Regions from separate parts of the Paenibacillus sp. YAE3 genome, predicted to be linked through region 3. Evidence: riboswitches for the same ligand, from Rfam matches in the RefSeq annotation. Region 3 holds a riboswitch; each other region holds the start of a gene.
What was found. Region 3 has a riboswitch for cyclic di-GMP ahead of AC27KL_RS23775 (hypothetical protein). Riboswitches for the same ligand answer to the same signal wherever they lie in the genome.
Positions count from the first base shown of each region.

Region 1: linked by a shared signal. The riboswitch ahead of AC27KL_RS24220 (DUF8202 domain-containing protein) and the one ahead of AC27KL_RS23775 (hypothetical protein) in region 3 are both predicted to bind cyclic di-GMP.
Region 2: linked by a shared signal. The riboswitch ahead of AC27KL_RS07595 (GTP cyclohydrolase II) and the one ahead of AC27KL_RS23775 (hypothetical protein) in region 3 are both predicted to bind cyclic di-GMP.

Region 1 is NZ_BAAIYF010000016.1:369-4,582, reverse strand. It holds gene AC27KL_RS24225 (S-layer homology domain-containing protein) at 1-1,171, shown strand, start outside; cyclic di-GMP riboswitch class I at 1,455-1,544, shown strand; partial or broken gene AC27KL_RS24220 (DUF8202 domain-containing protein) at 1,821-4,214, shown strand, end outside.
Region 2 is NZ_BAAIYF010000003.1:339,755-343,968, forward strand. It holds gene AC27KL_RS07585 (alpha/beta hydrolase family protein) at 1-594, opposite strand, end outside; gene AC27KL_RS07590 (YwqG family protein) at 667-1,416, opposite strand; cyclic di-GMP riboswitch class I at 1,714-1,803, shown strand; gene AC27KL_RS07595 (GTP cyclohydrolase II) at 1,990-2,745, shown strand; gene ribD (bifunctional diaminohydroxyphosphoribosylaminopyrimidine deaminase/5-amino-6-(5-phosphoribosylamino)uracil reductase RibD) at 2,757-3,854, shown strand.
Region 3 is NZ_BAAIYF010000015.1:28,714-32,927, forward strand. It holds gene AC27KL_RS23765 (MFS transporter) at 1-675, shown strand, start outside; gene AC27KL_RS23770 (hypothetical protein) at 889-1,164, opposite strand; gene AC27KL_RS23775 (hypothetical protein) at 1,145-1,888, opposite strand; cyclic di-GMP riboswitch class I at 2,011-2,107, opposite strand; gene AC27KL_RS23780 (class D sortase) at 2,307-2,960, opposite strand; gene AC27KL_RS23785 (Ig-like domain-containing protein) at 3,040-4,214, opposite strand, start outside.

The sequences.
Region 1 (4,214 bases), on a different contig from region 3:
GGTTACGATCGATAAGGACAAGCTGTCCGGCATTCTGGCGGACGGTAAAGGACATAAACTCGGCATCAGCGTACCGGGTAAGGGCGATGTTGAAGTTCGAGGATTGACGCTTGAAGGCTTGAAAAAGATCGCCGATACCGGCTCCAGCCTGGAAATTGAAGATGTGCTGGCGATTTATCCGGTTCCTGCAGGACAGCTTGATGTGGATGCCATTAGCAAACAATTCGGCAACGCGCCGCTCAGCGATATTGCCGCTAACATCAAAATCAAACGTTCTGCGGACGATCTGGCCAAGCTTGCCCGTGAGAAGGCAGCTCAAGGCGGTTATGAACTGCTTGTGCATCCGGTAGATCTTGACTTGAGCTTTATGCACGGCGGGAAAACGGATAGAGCGGGGTTGTTGAACGGGTATGCGCCGAAATACATCGCGCTTCCGGAAGGCATCGACCCGAACCGCATCACGACAGGCGTTATTGTGAACCCGGACGGCAGCGTGTTCCATGTGCCGACGGTCGTCACGAAGGTGAATAACCGGTATTTCGCACTCATCAATGATTTGCGCAGCAGCGGTACCTATTCGGTGATTTGGAATCCGCAGGATTTCGAGGATGTCCAGTATCATTGGGGCAGAGCGGACGTAAACAACATTGCCGCAAGACTCGACCTGAAAGGCAACGGCGACAATACGTTCTCGCCAAACCGATATGTGACACGCTCCGAATTCGCTGAAATCGTCGTATTGGGCCTAGGTCTGATGCGTCAGGACGCGCCGCAAAACATCTACCCTGACGTGCCGTCGACGGCATGGTATCGGAATGCTGTAGCGCTCGCGGATGAATTTGATATTGTTCGCGGATATGAGGACGGCAACTTCAAAGGCGGACAGCAAATCACGAGAGAGCAAGGTTTTGCCATGATTGCTCGTGCATACCGCTTGATTCAATCCGTAAACGTGCCGAATCAGGAGCAAATCGCTTCTACGCTGGCACCATATGCGGATGGGGATAAAGTAGCTTCTTGGGCGAAAGCGGATGTTGCCCAGCTGATCGCAGCGGGAATTATCCAAGGCAATGGACCTAAGCATCTGAGCCCGAAAGCAGGAATGACGCGTGCGGAAGTCACTGCACTGATGGCAAGAATGCTGAAAGTAACGAACCTGATTGACAAGTAATGAAGCAACGCAAACAACCATTGATGACGACAAGTCGTCAATGGTTGTTTTTTTATCTGTTTAGTAATTCCTTCTGGTAACAACTTCTTTAATAGCAGGAGACTCTTCTAAAACCAGACCGATTCAGAAAATATTCAGAATTGTCTCATATAATGTCAAAAGAAGCTACTAAAGTACTAAATCCGACAAAATTCAACAACATTGAGGTTAGTAGATTAGCCTATGATTTTGAGGAAGGCTAACAAATAGGAAGTTTTACTGCAAATCTTACATATATACACTCGTACGAAAAGAGCAAACCCGCTTGAAAATCGGGGACGCAAAGCTAAAGGGGCTAAAGGGAGCCAAGTGCCTATGCCAGCCAGCTGCCGAATACGACGGAAAACTCCGTCTACTGGCGCTTGCTATTGGATGGAGTTTTTATTTTTTTAGGTATTCTATTGAAGGAGCCCGTTGCTGTAAGGACCGGCCGTAATCCTTATCGGTTTTCTGCCAATTGATTTCTGCAGCTCGTGTGATCCTGACATAGCAGTTAAAAAAGTGAAAAAAGAGGTGGACAAGGGTAGCTAAAAGAGTGCATTGATAACTTTTACACAAGAAAGGAATGATCTATTTGCTAAGCAACAACATTAGATTACGGAAAATAGGGATGATGTTCCTGATTTTTTCTCTTGTCTTCACGGGTCTAGGGGCAAGCTTAGGGACTCCAGTCAGCTATGCTGCTTCTTCGGAAGTTTATGTAGCTAGTGGCGGCAATGATAGCACAGGGGATGGAACTAAAGAGAATCCTTATAAGACATTGAACAAAGCCTATCAAGAGGTTGATAACGGGGGAACGATATATGTCAAGGACGATATCACATTGCCACCACCCTTTGATATGAATGCTGCCAAGAAGTTTACGATTACTACGGACCCTGAAGCCGATAAGCCTGCTGTGATTCATCGTGGTTCAAAGAGCAGCGGTTCAAAAACACTTTTTGGTCTTAATAGCGGTCACCTTACTTTGAAAAATATCGTTATTGACGGTGGGAGTGAATTAGTAGATGGAAGGATATTTAATATAGGTAGTTCAAAACTGACCATTGAAAAAGACACTATTTTACGCAACAATTATGACACTATAGGAGGAAGCGCAATCATTCTCCTAAACCAAACTTCGGTCCTAGAAATGAATGGTGGAAAAATTACAGGTAATATGCATGCGAATTCAAGTGCGGTCCTTATTAATATAGCTGGTGCAAGATTCACTATGACTGGAGGCGAAATCACTGGGAATAGTGGTGGTGGAGTTCAAGTAAAAGCTGGTGAGTTTGACCTTTCAGGCAATGCAGTCATTACTGGGAATACGTTTGGGGAATCGGAGCGAAACGTTTATCTGGAAGGTTCTAAAAATATTACTCTAAGTGGAGACTTTACCGGGCAAGCGGGTATTACCGCACAAAATCGTATGATTCCGGGAAAACAGTTTGGACAAGCAAATTCCAGAGATTTGAAAGGGATCGAAAATCTGGTTGCAGACTCAGGCGGTCTTCTTGCAAGTTATGGAGAAAACAATACTTTAGTATGGAAAACGACGCCTGGCGGGGTAAAAGGTAGCAATGTATCCTTATGGCTAAAAGCAGATGACGGTGTAACAGCCGGTGGCGACGGTACGCTTCCAGGTTGGAAAGATCAGATTGGCAAGAATAGTTTTTCTATTGTGGGAACAGCACCAACCTATCAATCGGATGGTGTAAACTTTAACCCTGTCGTTAATTTTGGTAAGAACGGGTATTTGCGGGGCGATACCGAGATTAACATGACGGAAGCATATACCGTAGCCGCATGGAATGGAGATAAGGGGACGGATCGGGGCGCTATCCTTTCTCCAATAGTACAAACGGGTATAAGCCACCAGGCCATGTATTTCTTCTTTTCTTACCAAAGTAAATTTTATACCGGAATCTTCCCTCTATCTGATGCACAGAACAGCGCAGGTAAATATATGGAAGCGGGTCCTCCTGAAAATGGGGAATACGGTTTATGGAATGCAGCTCGTGATAAAGAAGGTAGTATATACAGAAAAAATGGTAGTCCAGCGCTCACCAACTCAGTACCTGGACTCGAAAATCCTATGATTGGAGTACCACAGATAGGCAGAAGATCTGATAATACCACTCCTTCTTACCTTAACGGAAATGTTGCTGAAATTATCGTCTTAAATAAAAAAGCCACGCCTGAGGAACGTAATAAGGTAGAAAGTTACCTTGCTCTGAAGTACGGTATTACGTTAAATGATGGTAAGAGTAACTATTATGATGCTGCTGGTAACCAAGTGTGGGTAGCAGATGCAAATTACACGAAAAATATTGCAGGTATTGGCCGTGATGATGCGGGGAGCTTGTATCAAAAGCAAAGCCGTAGCATTAATACAGGTGACCAAGTAGCGATTGGTATCGGCGAACTGGCTGAAACGAACGCGCTTAATACTAATCTGCTTACAGATAAGCAATATCTGATCTGGGGCGATAATGGAAAAGGGCTTGTTTTTGACCAGCAAATTGGAAATGTAAACCATGCCCAGCGTGTATGGAAGGTACAAAACACTGGTGCAGTTGGTCAAGTTCAAGTAGCAATCCCTACAAGTGCTATTCCTGCCGGAAAAAAGTTGCTTGTAAGTAATAGTGAGGCAGATTTTAATTCCGCTAAGGGATATGAATTAGCGATCAAAGATCTTAACGGTGTAGAATATTATGTAGCTACAGTATCGGATGGATTAACGAATGGACAGTTCTTCACATATGGTGTGGAAGCGCCAAAAGTGAAAACAGCTACTCTTGAAGAGGTTACAACTGGTGGGAAAGAGATTACTCTAACCTTCGATCAAGAGATTGAACTAACTGATTTAACTGGTCTTACGGTTAAAATTGGTGCGAAAGAGCTTTCGATTAATGACTTCGAAATAGGAACAGATGGCAAGACATTAATCTTGAAGACAACTGAAGATATTAAATCTGATGATATTGTTGAAGTGTCTTATCTGGCTTCTAAAGGTAACATA
Region 2 (4,214 bases), on a different contig from region 3:
GGGAATTTTGCGCGGATGGCCGACGACCCGTTTTAACATCCTCCGCAAATCCACCCGCTCCTCGTACGTTTGGGCGAGATCCGAGACGCCGCCCCAGAGGACGAGCTGCGAGATGAAATCCGTGTCCGCAGCCGCGGACGCGGCGTTTACGGAGCCCCGGGAAAAACCCATGGCCGCTATCCGTGTCGGATCGACGAACGGAAGTTCGGCAAGGAGCCGGCACGCCGCAGGAACGTCCTCCAGGTCGGCGCCGCCGAATTCATCCCGCCCTTCGCCGCCTTGCGTCCCCCGGTAAACCGGGGCGAAAACGATAAAACCGCTTTGTGAAAAACGCTCGAGCCATTCGGTTTTGACCTGCCCGACCCGGCCGATGCCGCCGCGGCAATAAACAAGAACGGGCCATTTCCGTTCATGGATATCCAGCCGCTCTCGCTTGGCGTTGTTCGCGATGACGGTCATGGGAAGCCGCTTCCCGTCGTATATTTTCCGGACATGCGCTTCCAGCGTTTCCGGTTCGATTTTGTATCCATACGGAAGGGAGAGATAACCCTTTACCTTATATTCGCCGGAGCGGTATGTCATATGAATCATCATGGAGATCAGCTGCCTTTTCGTTTGCTTGTCCTTATTGCTGCATGTTCGGATTTCAAGTGCGGCCACCAAAGACTACAGGCAGTCCCAGGTATAATACACGTTCGAAAAATCCAATCGGGCCAGATCCTCGCGGCGGATAAAAAAATTGCCGACGCCGGAATCCCCCCAAGAGACATAGTACTGCTGGTCGTCCCCTTCGATGTCCAACTGAAGAAGAAGCTCCCAATCCCCTTCCGGCCTGGGATCTTCCTGCGCAAAGTAAGGGTACCCTCCGATGCGCGACCCGCTGGAATCCGCCAAATCCCAATATTTCGAGTAGGCGGTTTTGTCCCGGTCGAACGAGGGCAGATCCACCTTTTCGGAAGTCCGATCCACTAGCGGGATGTACTGCTTCTCAAGGTTTCCGGTCAGCTTGTAAGGCCCCCCCAAAACCGGACTGTACAAGTCGGGATCTTCCGGGCGGTAAGGATCGATTTCCTCCGTTTGGGCCGCTTCTTCGGCATGAAGGATGCGGTAGGATTGATCAAAAAGACCGAACGTATCGTCCTGCTTCACAAAAAAACTCGTCAATCCGCGGGTAGGGAACCCTTCCAGAGGCGGCATTTGCGCCCAATTGATTTGGGCGACGAAGAGGTAGTCGTTTCCGTCTTCAGCCCGGGGCCATGCGGATTGGGGCGGAAGCCAAGGCGTTCCTCCCACCTTGCTGTCGGTCATCCGTACGGTTTCTTTCGTGAGTTTCAGCTTCACCGACGGTTTGGCCGTTTTTTCGAGGTATTCCAAAAATTCCGGGGTCCACCCGTTGTTGCCGTCAAGAAATTGCATCTTGATTTTCCCCCTCGGTTCAATAATCATGTATCATTTTTTTCTCGCATGAGGAAACCAAACCTACGAGTATTTTAGCCGAGCGGCAGCATGGCCGCAAACGGGCGGCCGATGCGTATCCGGAACATGAATTACCCGGTTGCCGCTTCAATCTTTTCGTTGCATTTATTAAATTTGTCATTTATATTCATAGTGTAGTTACATAAAAAACGAATATTTTCCTTTTTTCTCAAAATCACAGGTTTTTCCTTCCGCTTTTCCTGCAAGAATCGCGGAAGTTCTATATGATACGACATCGTACGATAATGGCAAACCCACTGAAAAGTGGCGACGCAAAGCTACAGGGGCTAAGGCGGATCCCATCCGCTATGCCAGCCAGTTACCGAATACGACGGAGGCCTCCGTCTATTTCTTCACGCGCATAGACGGGGGCTTTTTGTGTTTTCTATTAAAGTACGGTGTTTCTTATCAGTTCTACATAAAGGGGGGGGGAGCAGTTCTCGTTAAGGTGTTGTCGTAGCCGGTGTCAGTCAGCAAGCCTCAAAACGAACGATAATACAAAGGAGATGGATGATTGTGATTCCAAACCAGGTTAGTCGATTATTGAAGGACAAAATAACGCTTGTTAAACTGCCAGAAGGTCCCGATCTCGCGCTTGTCGGTCCTGTCCGGCTCCCGGTACAATTGGAGGAGCGGGAGGTTACATTCAACTGGTATACTTGGTTAAAAACGGAGAGCGCTTCATTTCAGGTGGAAGATGTTCTCGATACCCTGCCGTTTGCAGATCTTGCCTCATACCAGCAATCATCCGTGCTTGTTTACGGTGATTTTGCCAACGCGGAGCATGCGTTGATTCGGATGCACAGCATTTGCCATACCGGGGACATCTTTGGAAGCAAACGATGCGATTGCGGGTACCAGCTGCGCCGATCCATGAACATGATCGTCGACAACGGCAGCGGGGCTCTCTTTTATTTGGCCAATCACGAAGGACGCGGAATCGGGCTTTTCTCCAAATCGTTGGCTTATCTGCTGCAGGAAGAGGGATACGATACGGTAGAAGCCAATCACGCTTTGGGCTTTCCGGATGATCTGCGGTCCTATGACGAGGCGATACAGGTTCTTCAGGCATTGCGGCAGAAACCGGTAAGCCTCATTACGAACAATCCGCGCAAATTGCAATCATTGCGGGAAAAAGGGCTTGCATCCGATCATCACGTATCGATTTGGGGCGATGTATCGAAACATAATACCCGATATTTGGCAACGAAAATCGAAAAATCGGGCCATATTTACAATCCCCTGAGCGAAACCGTCAAGCTCGGCTAAGGAGGCCCCGCATGAACCCGGATCAACATTATATGAAGCTGGCGCTGGACCTGGCGGCCACCGCAAGCGGAAAAACGAACCCCAATCCCGTCGTCGGCGCGATCATTGTGAAGGACGGACAAGTTGTCGGCGTGGGCTTTCACCGAAAAGCCGGAGAACCCCATGCGGAGGTCCATGCGTTCCGTATGGCGGAAGGACATACCAACGGTGCAACTCTTTACGTGACTCTTGAGCCCTGCTCCCATTACGGAAAAACGCCTCCATGCGCAGAGCTGGTTGCCAGCTCCGGAGTAACGCGCGTTGTGGTGGCTATGCAGGATCCGAATCCGATGGTCGCCGGACGGGGGATTCAACTGCTCCGAGATAAAGGGATTGAAGTCGAAGTGGGCGTGTTGGAAGCGGAAGCCAAAAGACTTAACGAACGATTCGTCCATAATATGACCAAACGTCGGCCGTTCATAATTTCCAAGGTCGCCATGACGCTGGACGGGAAGTTAGCTGCATCTTCGGGCCATTCGAAGTGGGTTACGGGCGAGGAAGCGCGCCAGGAGGTGCATCGGCTGCGAAATGAAGTCGATGCCATCTTGGTCGGCATCAACACGGTGCTGGCTGATAATCCCCGCCTGACTACCAGACTGCCGGAAAAGGGGAAAAACCCTGTACGGATCATCCTGGATTCCAATTTGCGGTTGCCCGAGGATGCCCATATAACCGACTGCACGGCGGCCAAGACCTGGATCGCCACGAAGGAGGATGCGGATCCGGAGAAAGTCAACAGGCTGAAGCAAAAAGGGCTGGAGATTCTTTTCGTTCCTTCGACCCGGCTCGGGCTTGACCTCCGGCGATTATCGGAAATGTTATACGAAAAGGGAATTACCGACCTGCTTGTCGAGGGCGGCAGCGAAGTCAACGCCTCATTCCTTCGCGCCAACCTCATTGACAAATGGTTGATTTATATCGCACCCAAAGTTTTGGGAGGACGCGGTTCCCTCACGCCATACGGCGGTCCGGATTTGGAAACGATGGATGAAGCGTTGAACGTGCGGATTCACTCCGTCCGGCAAATCGAAGAAGATCTTTGCATCACGGCGTATCCGAAGTACGGCTGATGTATGGAGGTCCAGGTCTCCGAACGGGTATTGGCGCTAGCGCCCCCCTTTTTTTAGGCTAGGATTTTTAATATTCAATAAATTTACTTACAATGACAATGACGAGCCGCCATGGCCGTCATTTTTTTTCTCTTCGGAATGAACGGCGGTGAGGGGGATTAAGCGGAAAATGGATCAAGACCGGAAAAATGAAGATGATCATTGCGGAAGGAACAACAACAATTTAAAAGGTGTTTTAGACATAAAATCGGGCGCCCCTTTCGGGACGCCCTTTCATGGGAGAGGAGAAACCGGACGAAGAGCTTATGGGGAAACGTAAGCTTTCCGCGGTTGTCTACGACATTCATTGATGTCGATAGT
Region 3 (4,214 bases):
CTGCTGGCAATGATCGTGTTGTATTTTGCCATTCCGCGCGTGAAAGGCGACGCTCCTGTGCCATTGACCAAGCAGCTGGGGTTGCTTAAAAACCGCCGAACGGTTCTCGGACTGACGATCACTTTCTTTTGGCTTGGCGGTTACTCGGTAGCCTATACCTATCTTTCGCCTTATCTCCTTACGGTGGCGGGCGTGCATGAAAACGCGCTGAGCGGCATTTTGCTGGCCTTTGGCATCGCCAGCTTAATCGGTTCTAAATTCGGGGGATACAGTACGGACAAATGGGGAGTGACTCCCACCTTGACCGGGGGCATGCTGCTGCATATTGCCGCCCTGATTTTACTTACGGTTACCGTCGCGTTTACGAATTCATGGTTGCCGATTGTCGCTATCCTTATGTTATGGTCTTTCACCGCCTGGTCCACCGGCCCCACACAGCAATTTAACTTGGTTCGGATCGAACCTGAATATTCGGGCATTATGCTAAGTCTAAACCAGTCCACGATGCAATTGTCAATGGCGGCGGGTGCCGGCATCGGAGGCATCGTAGTCGATCAAATTTCCTTGTCGCAGATTACATGGATTGGCGCGGCTGGCGTCGTGATTGCCCTTTTGGCATCGTTCTTGTTGAATGGGCAAATGAAAGAAAAAGCCCTTGCATCTAACGCTGATTAACCGCCAAATGTTGAAAGGTCGGGGCGTAAAGCCACGACCTTTCATTTTTTCTGCTGTGTTTGCGCTAAACCCGCCGCAAGCTTCTCGTGTACGTAAGAAAAACGATAAAGGCAGCCCTAGAGTTATACTCCAGAACTGCCCTTCTCTCTTTCGGATTGATCCCTCGGACAACTTGATCCTGGTTTCGGCACCATACAGTACCGTTCGTGTGCCTTATCCATTTTCAAGGACATGGAACAAAGCTGCCGCAACTTCTTTTTGGGACTCGGGAATGGTATGCACCCACTCATGGAGGGCCGAACGTACGCTGCTTTCCGTCAAAATCTGAGTATCCATGATCCGCTTAAGCTGCGGTGGAAGAGCGATCCCTTCCTGTTCGCTGATGTCAACCGCCATGCCAACGATGGTGGCAAGCTCGCAAGGACGATGGTCCGCAATGCTGCATTCCATGGTCAAGCCATATGCGATTTCATTGTCTGGTAGACTCATATGATTTACCTCCCCAAGCTTGGAGTACATCCCGGCGAAAGCTTGAATTCAATTCCGCCGCTTCCTTCTGCGCGATTTGTAATGTTTCCGGATCGGGGTTCACGTTGATTCTCCGCGAAATGAGAGCAAACCGAGCGCCTGCATTTTCAAGATCATCCGGTGTGGTGATGCCGTTCAACAGTTGATGGCGTGCCTCGCGGATCTCCGGCAATACGAGTTTTATTTCAGCGCGCATCTTGGGCTCCAGAGACTGTATGTTTTCCGGTGCGAATCGAATCCGTTCCAAGCCATTCACCAGTTCCTCGGAACGTTCCAGCCGCATTTGCACCTCAGGATGTTCTATACCGTCTACCCTGGCGAAACGGATGGCCTCTTTGAGCGATGCTGCAATCGCCGTCAACTCCGGAACAGGTTCGGCCAGTTTTTTCTGCAAACTGGAAATGGCTTTTGCATACTTGGATAATACTTCACGGTCTTTCTCCGGTGTTGCTGCTAACTTCTCCGGTGTCAAATCGTACTCCATCAGTGCGGAGATCTCTTCACGGGCCGTTTCTGCATCCCCCTCTTTGAGGGCCGCGGAAACTGCTGACAAGTGCGCCCTTGTACATGGGATACAACCGACCGATACGTGCATATCAGGCGCATATTGACTGTACGGCGCTGTCCCCTTTTCAATTACAGCCGCTCCGGAAACATAGGTTTCGTTGTTCTTAACATGACTCATAAACATCCTCCTCAAAGTTTGAATTTAGCCGCTCTTACCGCATACCTCAACTGGCGTGTTCCGAATACAAAAAGCCCCGTCCGATTTTTGCATACGAAAAATAGACGGAGGCTTCCGTCGTATTCGGCAACTGGCTGGCATCGTGGTTGCAGTAGAGCATCCACCTTAGCCCCTGTAGCTTTGCGTCGCCACCTTTCGATGGGTTTGCTATTATCGTACGAAGTATGAAGTTGTTAAGTCTTTGATATCTTTAAAATCAATTTGTTTTGTTACATATCATTATAAAATTCGACCCCGTCAAAAAAAATACCCAAAATTGGGTATGCTTCCGGATTGCAACAGCTGCCGGCTTTTGGGTTAGAATGGGCCATTTTCCGCGATAAAAAAAGCCACAGCCTTCGCGGCTGCGGCTTTGGCATTACGCCGATCCGTTCGTTTTGCTTGGGGTGCCCTGATCCGTTGAAACCGGGTAGGCGTATACGACATACCGGTCGGGAGCGGCACCTACGTAACGAAAAGGATAACACGTCGAAACGACGAGAACTTCTTTTCCCATCGGTCGAATGACGGAGGTGTCGTCTTTATCGACGATTTTTGTGCTCGCTATTTCGTATTCGAAGGAACCGTAAGGCATTTTGACGATGAAACGATCGCCGATCCCAAGCTCGCCGAACTTGCGGAACACCGTATCGCGGTGCCCGGATAACAATATTTGCTCGCCGTCGGACGGTAACACGGTACCGCTATAATGCCCAACGCCTTTTTCCAGCATCTCTTCATCCGTGCCTTCAATGATTGGCAATTCCGCCTTGATCTTTGGTATCTCCAGCAATCCAATCACGTCATTATCGGCGGGATGGAACTGTTCCCGCGTTACAGTGGGATTAGGGGCGGCTTTGGCTGCGGGCGATGGCTTCGTTACCGGAAGCTCGTCGGATTTTGAGCCGACCAAAGCCTCTGCCTGGGCCAGCGCCTTTTTTAATTGGATCTGATGTTCAACGTATTGGTAAACGGCAATGGATACAATAAGGATCCCAAGGGCCATCAATACGGCTCCCGCTTTCTTCCTCAAATTATTCCCCCCTGCCTTTTCATATAGAAGAAAACACCTTTCGCGCAGAAAAGTGTTTTCTTCATATCAGATATAACGATTATACCTTACGTTTTCTCCATAACAAAAGCAATCCTGCCAGCAAAATAACCATGCCGATGAACCCTAGGTTGTAAACGTTCGTTGCCGTATTCGGCAGCTTGCTGCCGGATTGTTCTCCCGGCGAAGGAGCTTTGCCAGACTCCCCGGCAACGGCTCCGTTATCTTCCAACGGAGATCCTGAGCCGTCGCCCGCATCCGGAGCCGTTCCGGTTCCAGGACTTGTTGGCGTCGTACCTGGTCCTGGATTCGACGGCGTTCCGCTTCCCGGATTCGTTGGCGTCGTGCCGGTTCCCGGTTTGGTCGGCTCAGGGGTAGTTCCTGGAACCGTTGTTCCCGGTTCAGTACCCGTTCCCTTCACGTCGACCGTCACCACCGACGTCGTCGTGCCGCCGCGGCCGTCGCTTACGATCACCGTAAAGCTGTCGCTGCCGGTATAATCACGGTCCGGTACATAGGTCCACGTTCCGTCCGGATTCACGGTAACGCTGCCGTGCTTCGGTTCGCTTCCTTTCGTATACGTCAGCTTGTCGCCGTCCACGTCCGTACCTTCTATCTTACCGGTTGCCGGCGTGTTGATCGTCGTTTCCGCATTATAGGAAGGCACGCTTGGTACTTGATTTGGTTTTCCTGGGTCCGTGCCCGGATTCGGCGTAGTGCCCGGGCTTGTTCCCGGATCGGTTCCCGGGGTTGTTCCCGGATCCGTACCTGGGTTCGTGCCAGGGTTCGTCGCAGGTTCCTTCACGTCGACCGTGATCGTCACCGTGGTTTTTCCACCTTTGCTATCCTCCACGATCACCGTAAAGCTGTCTCCTCCTACATAGCCAGGCTCTGGCGTATAGGTCCATGTTCCATCCGGATTGACCGTCACGGTACCATGTTCCGGATCTTTGCCTTTGGTATACGTCAATGGATCGCCATCCGGATCGGTGCCATAAACCGTATCCGTTACGGATTTGCCTTTTTCCGTCGTTACCGTTTCATCCGAAGCGGTTGGCGGACGGTTCGCTGGCGGAGTCGGCTTGTCCGGTTCCGTCACACCGACGGTAATCTTCGACTCCGTTTTGCCTCCTCTGCCGTCATCCACGATCACTGTAAAGCTGTCTTCGCCTACATAACCCGGCGTCGGTACATAGATCCACGATCCATCCGGATTCACCGTGACTGTGCCGTGCT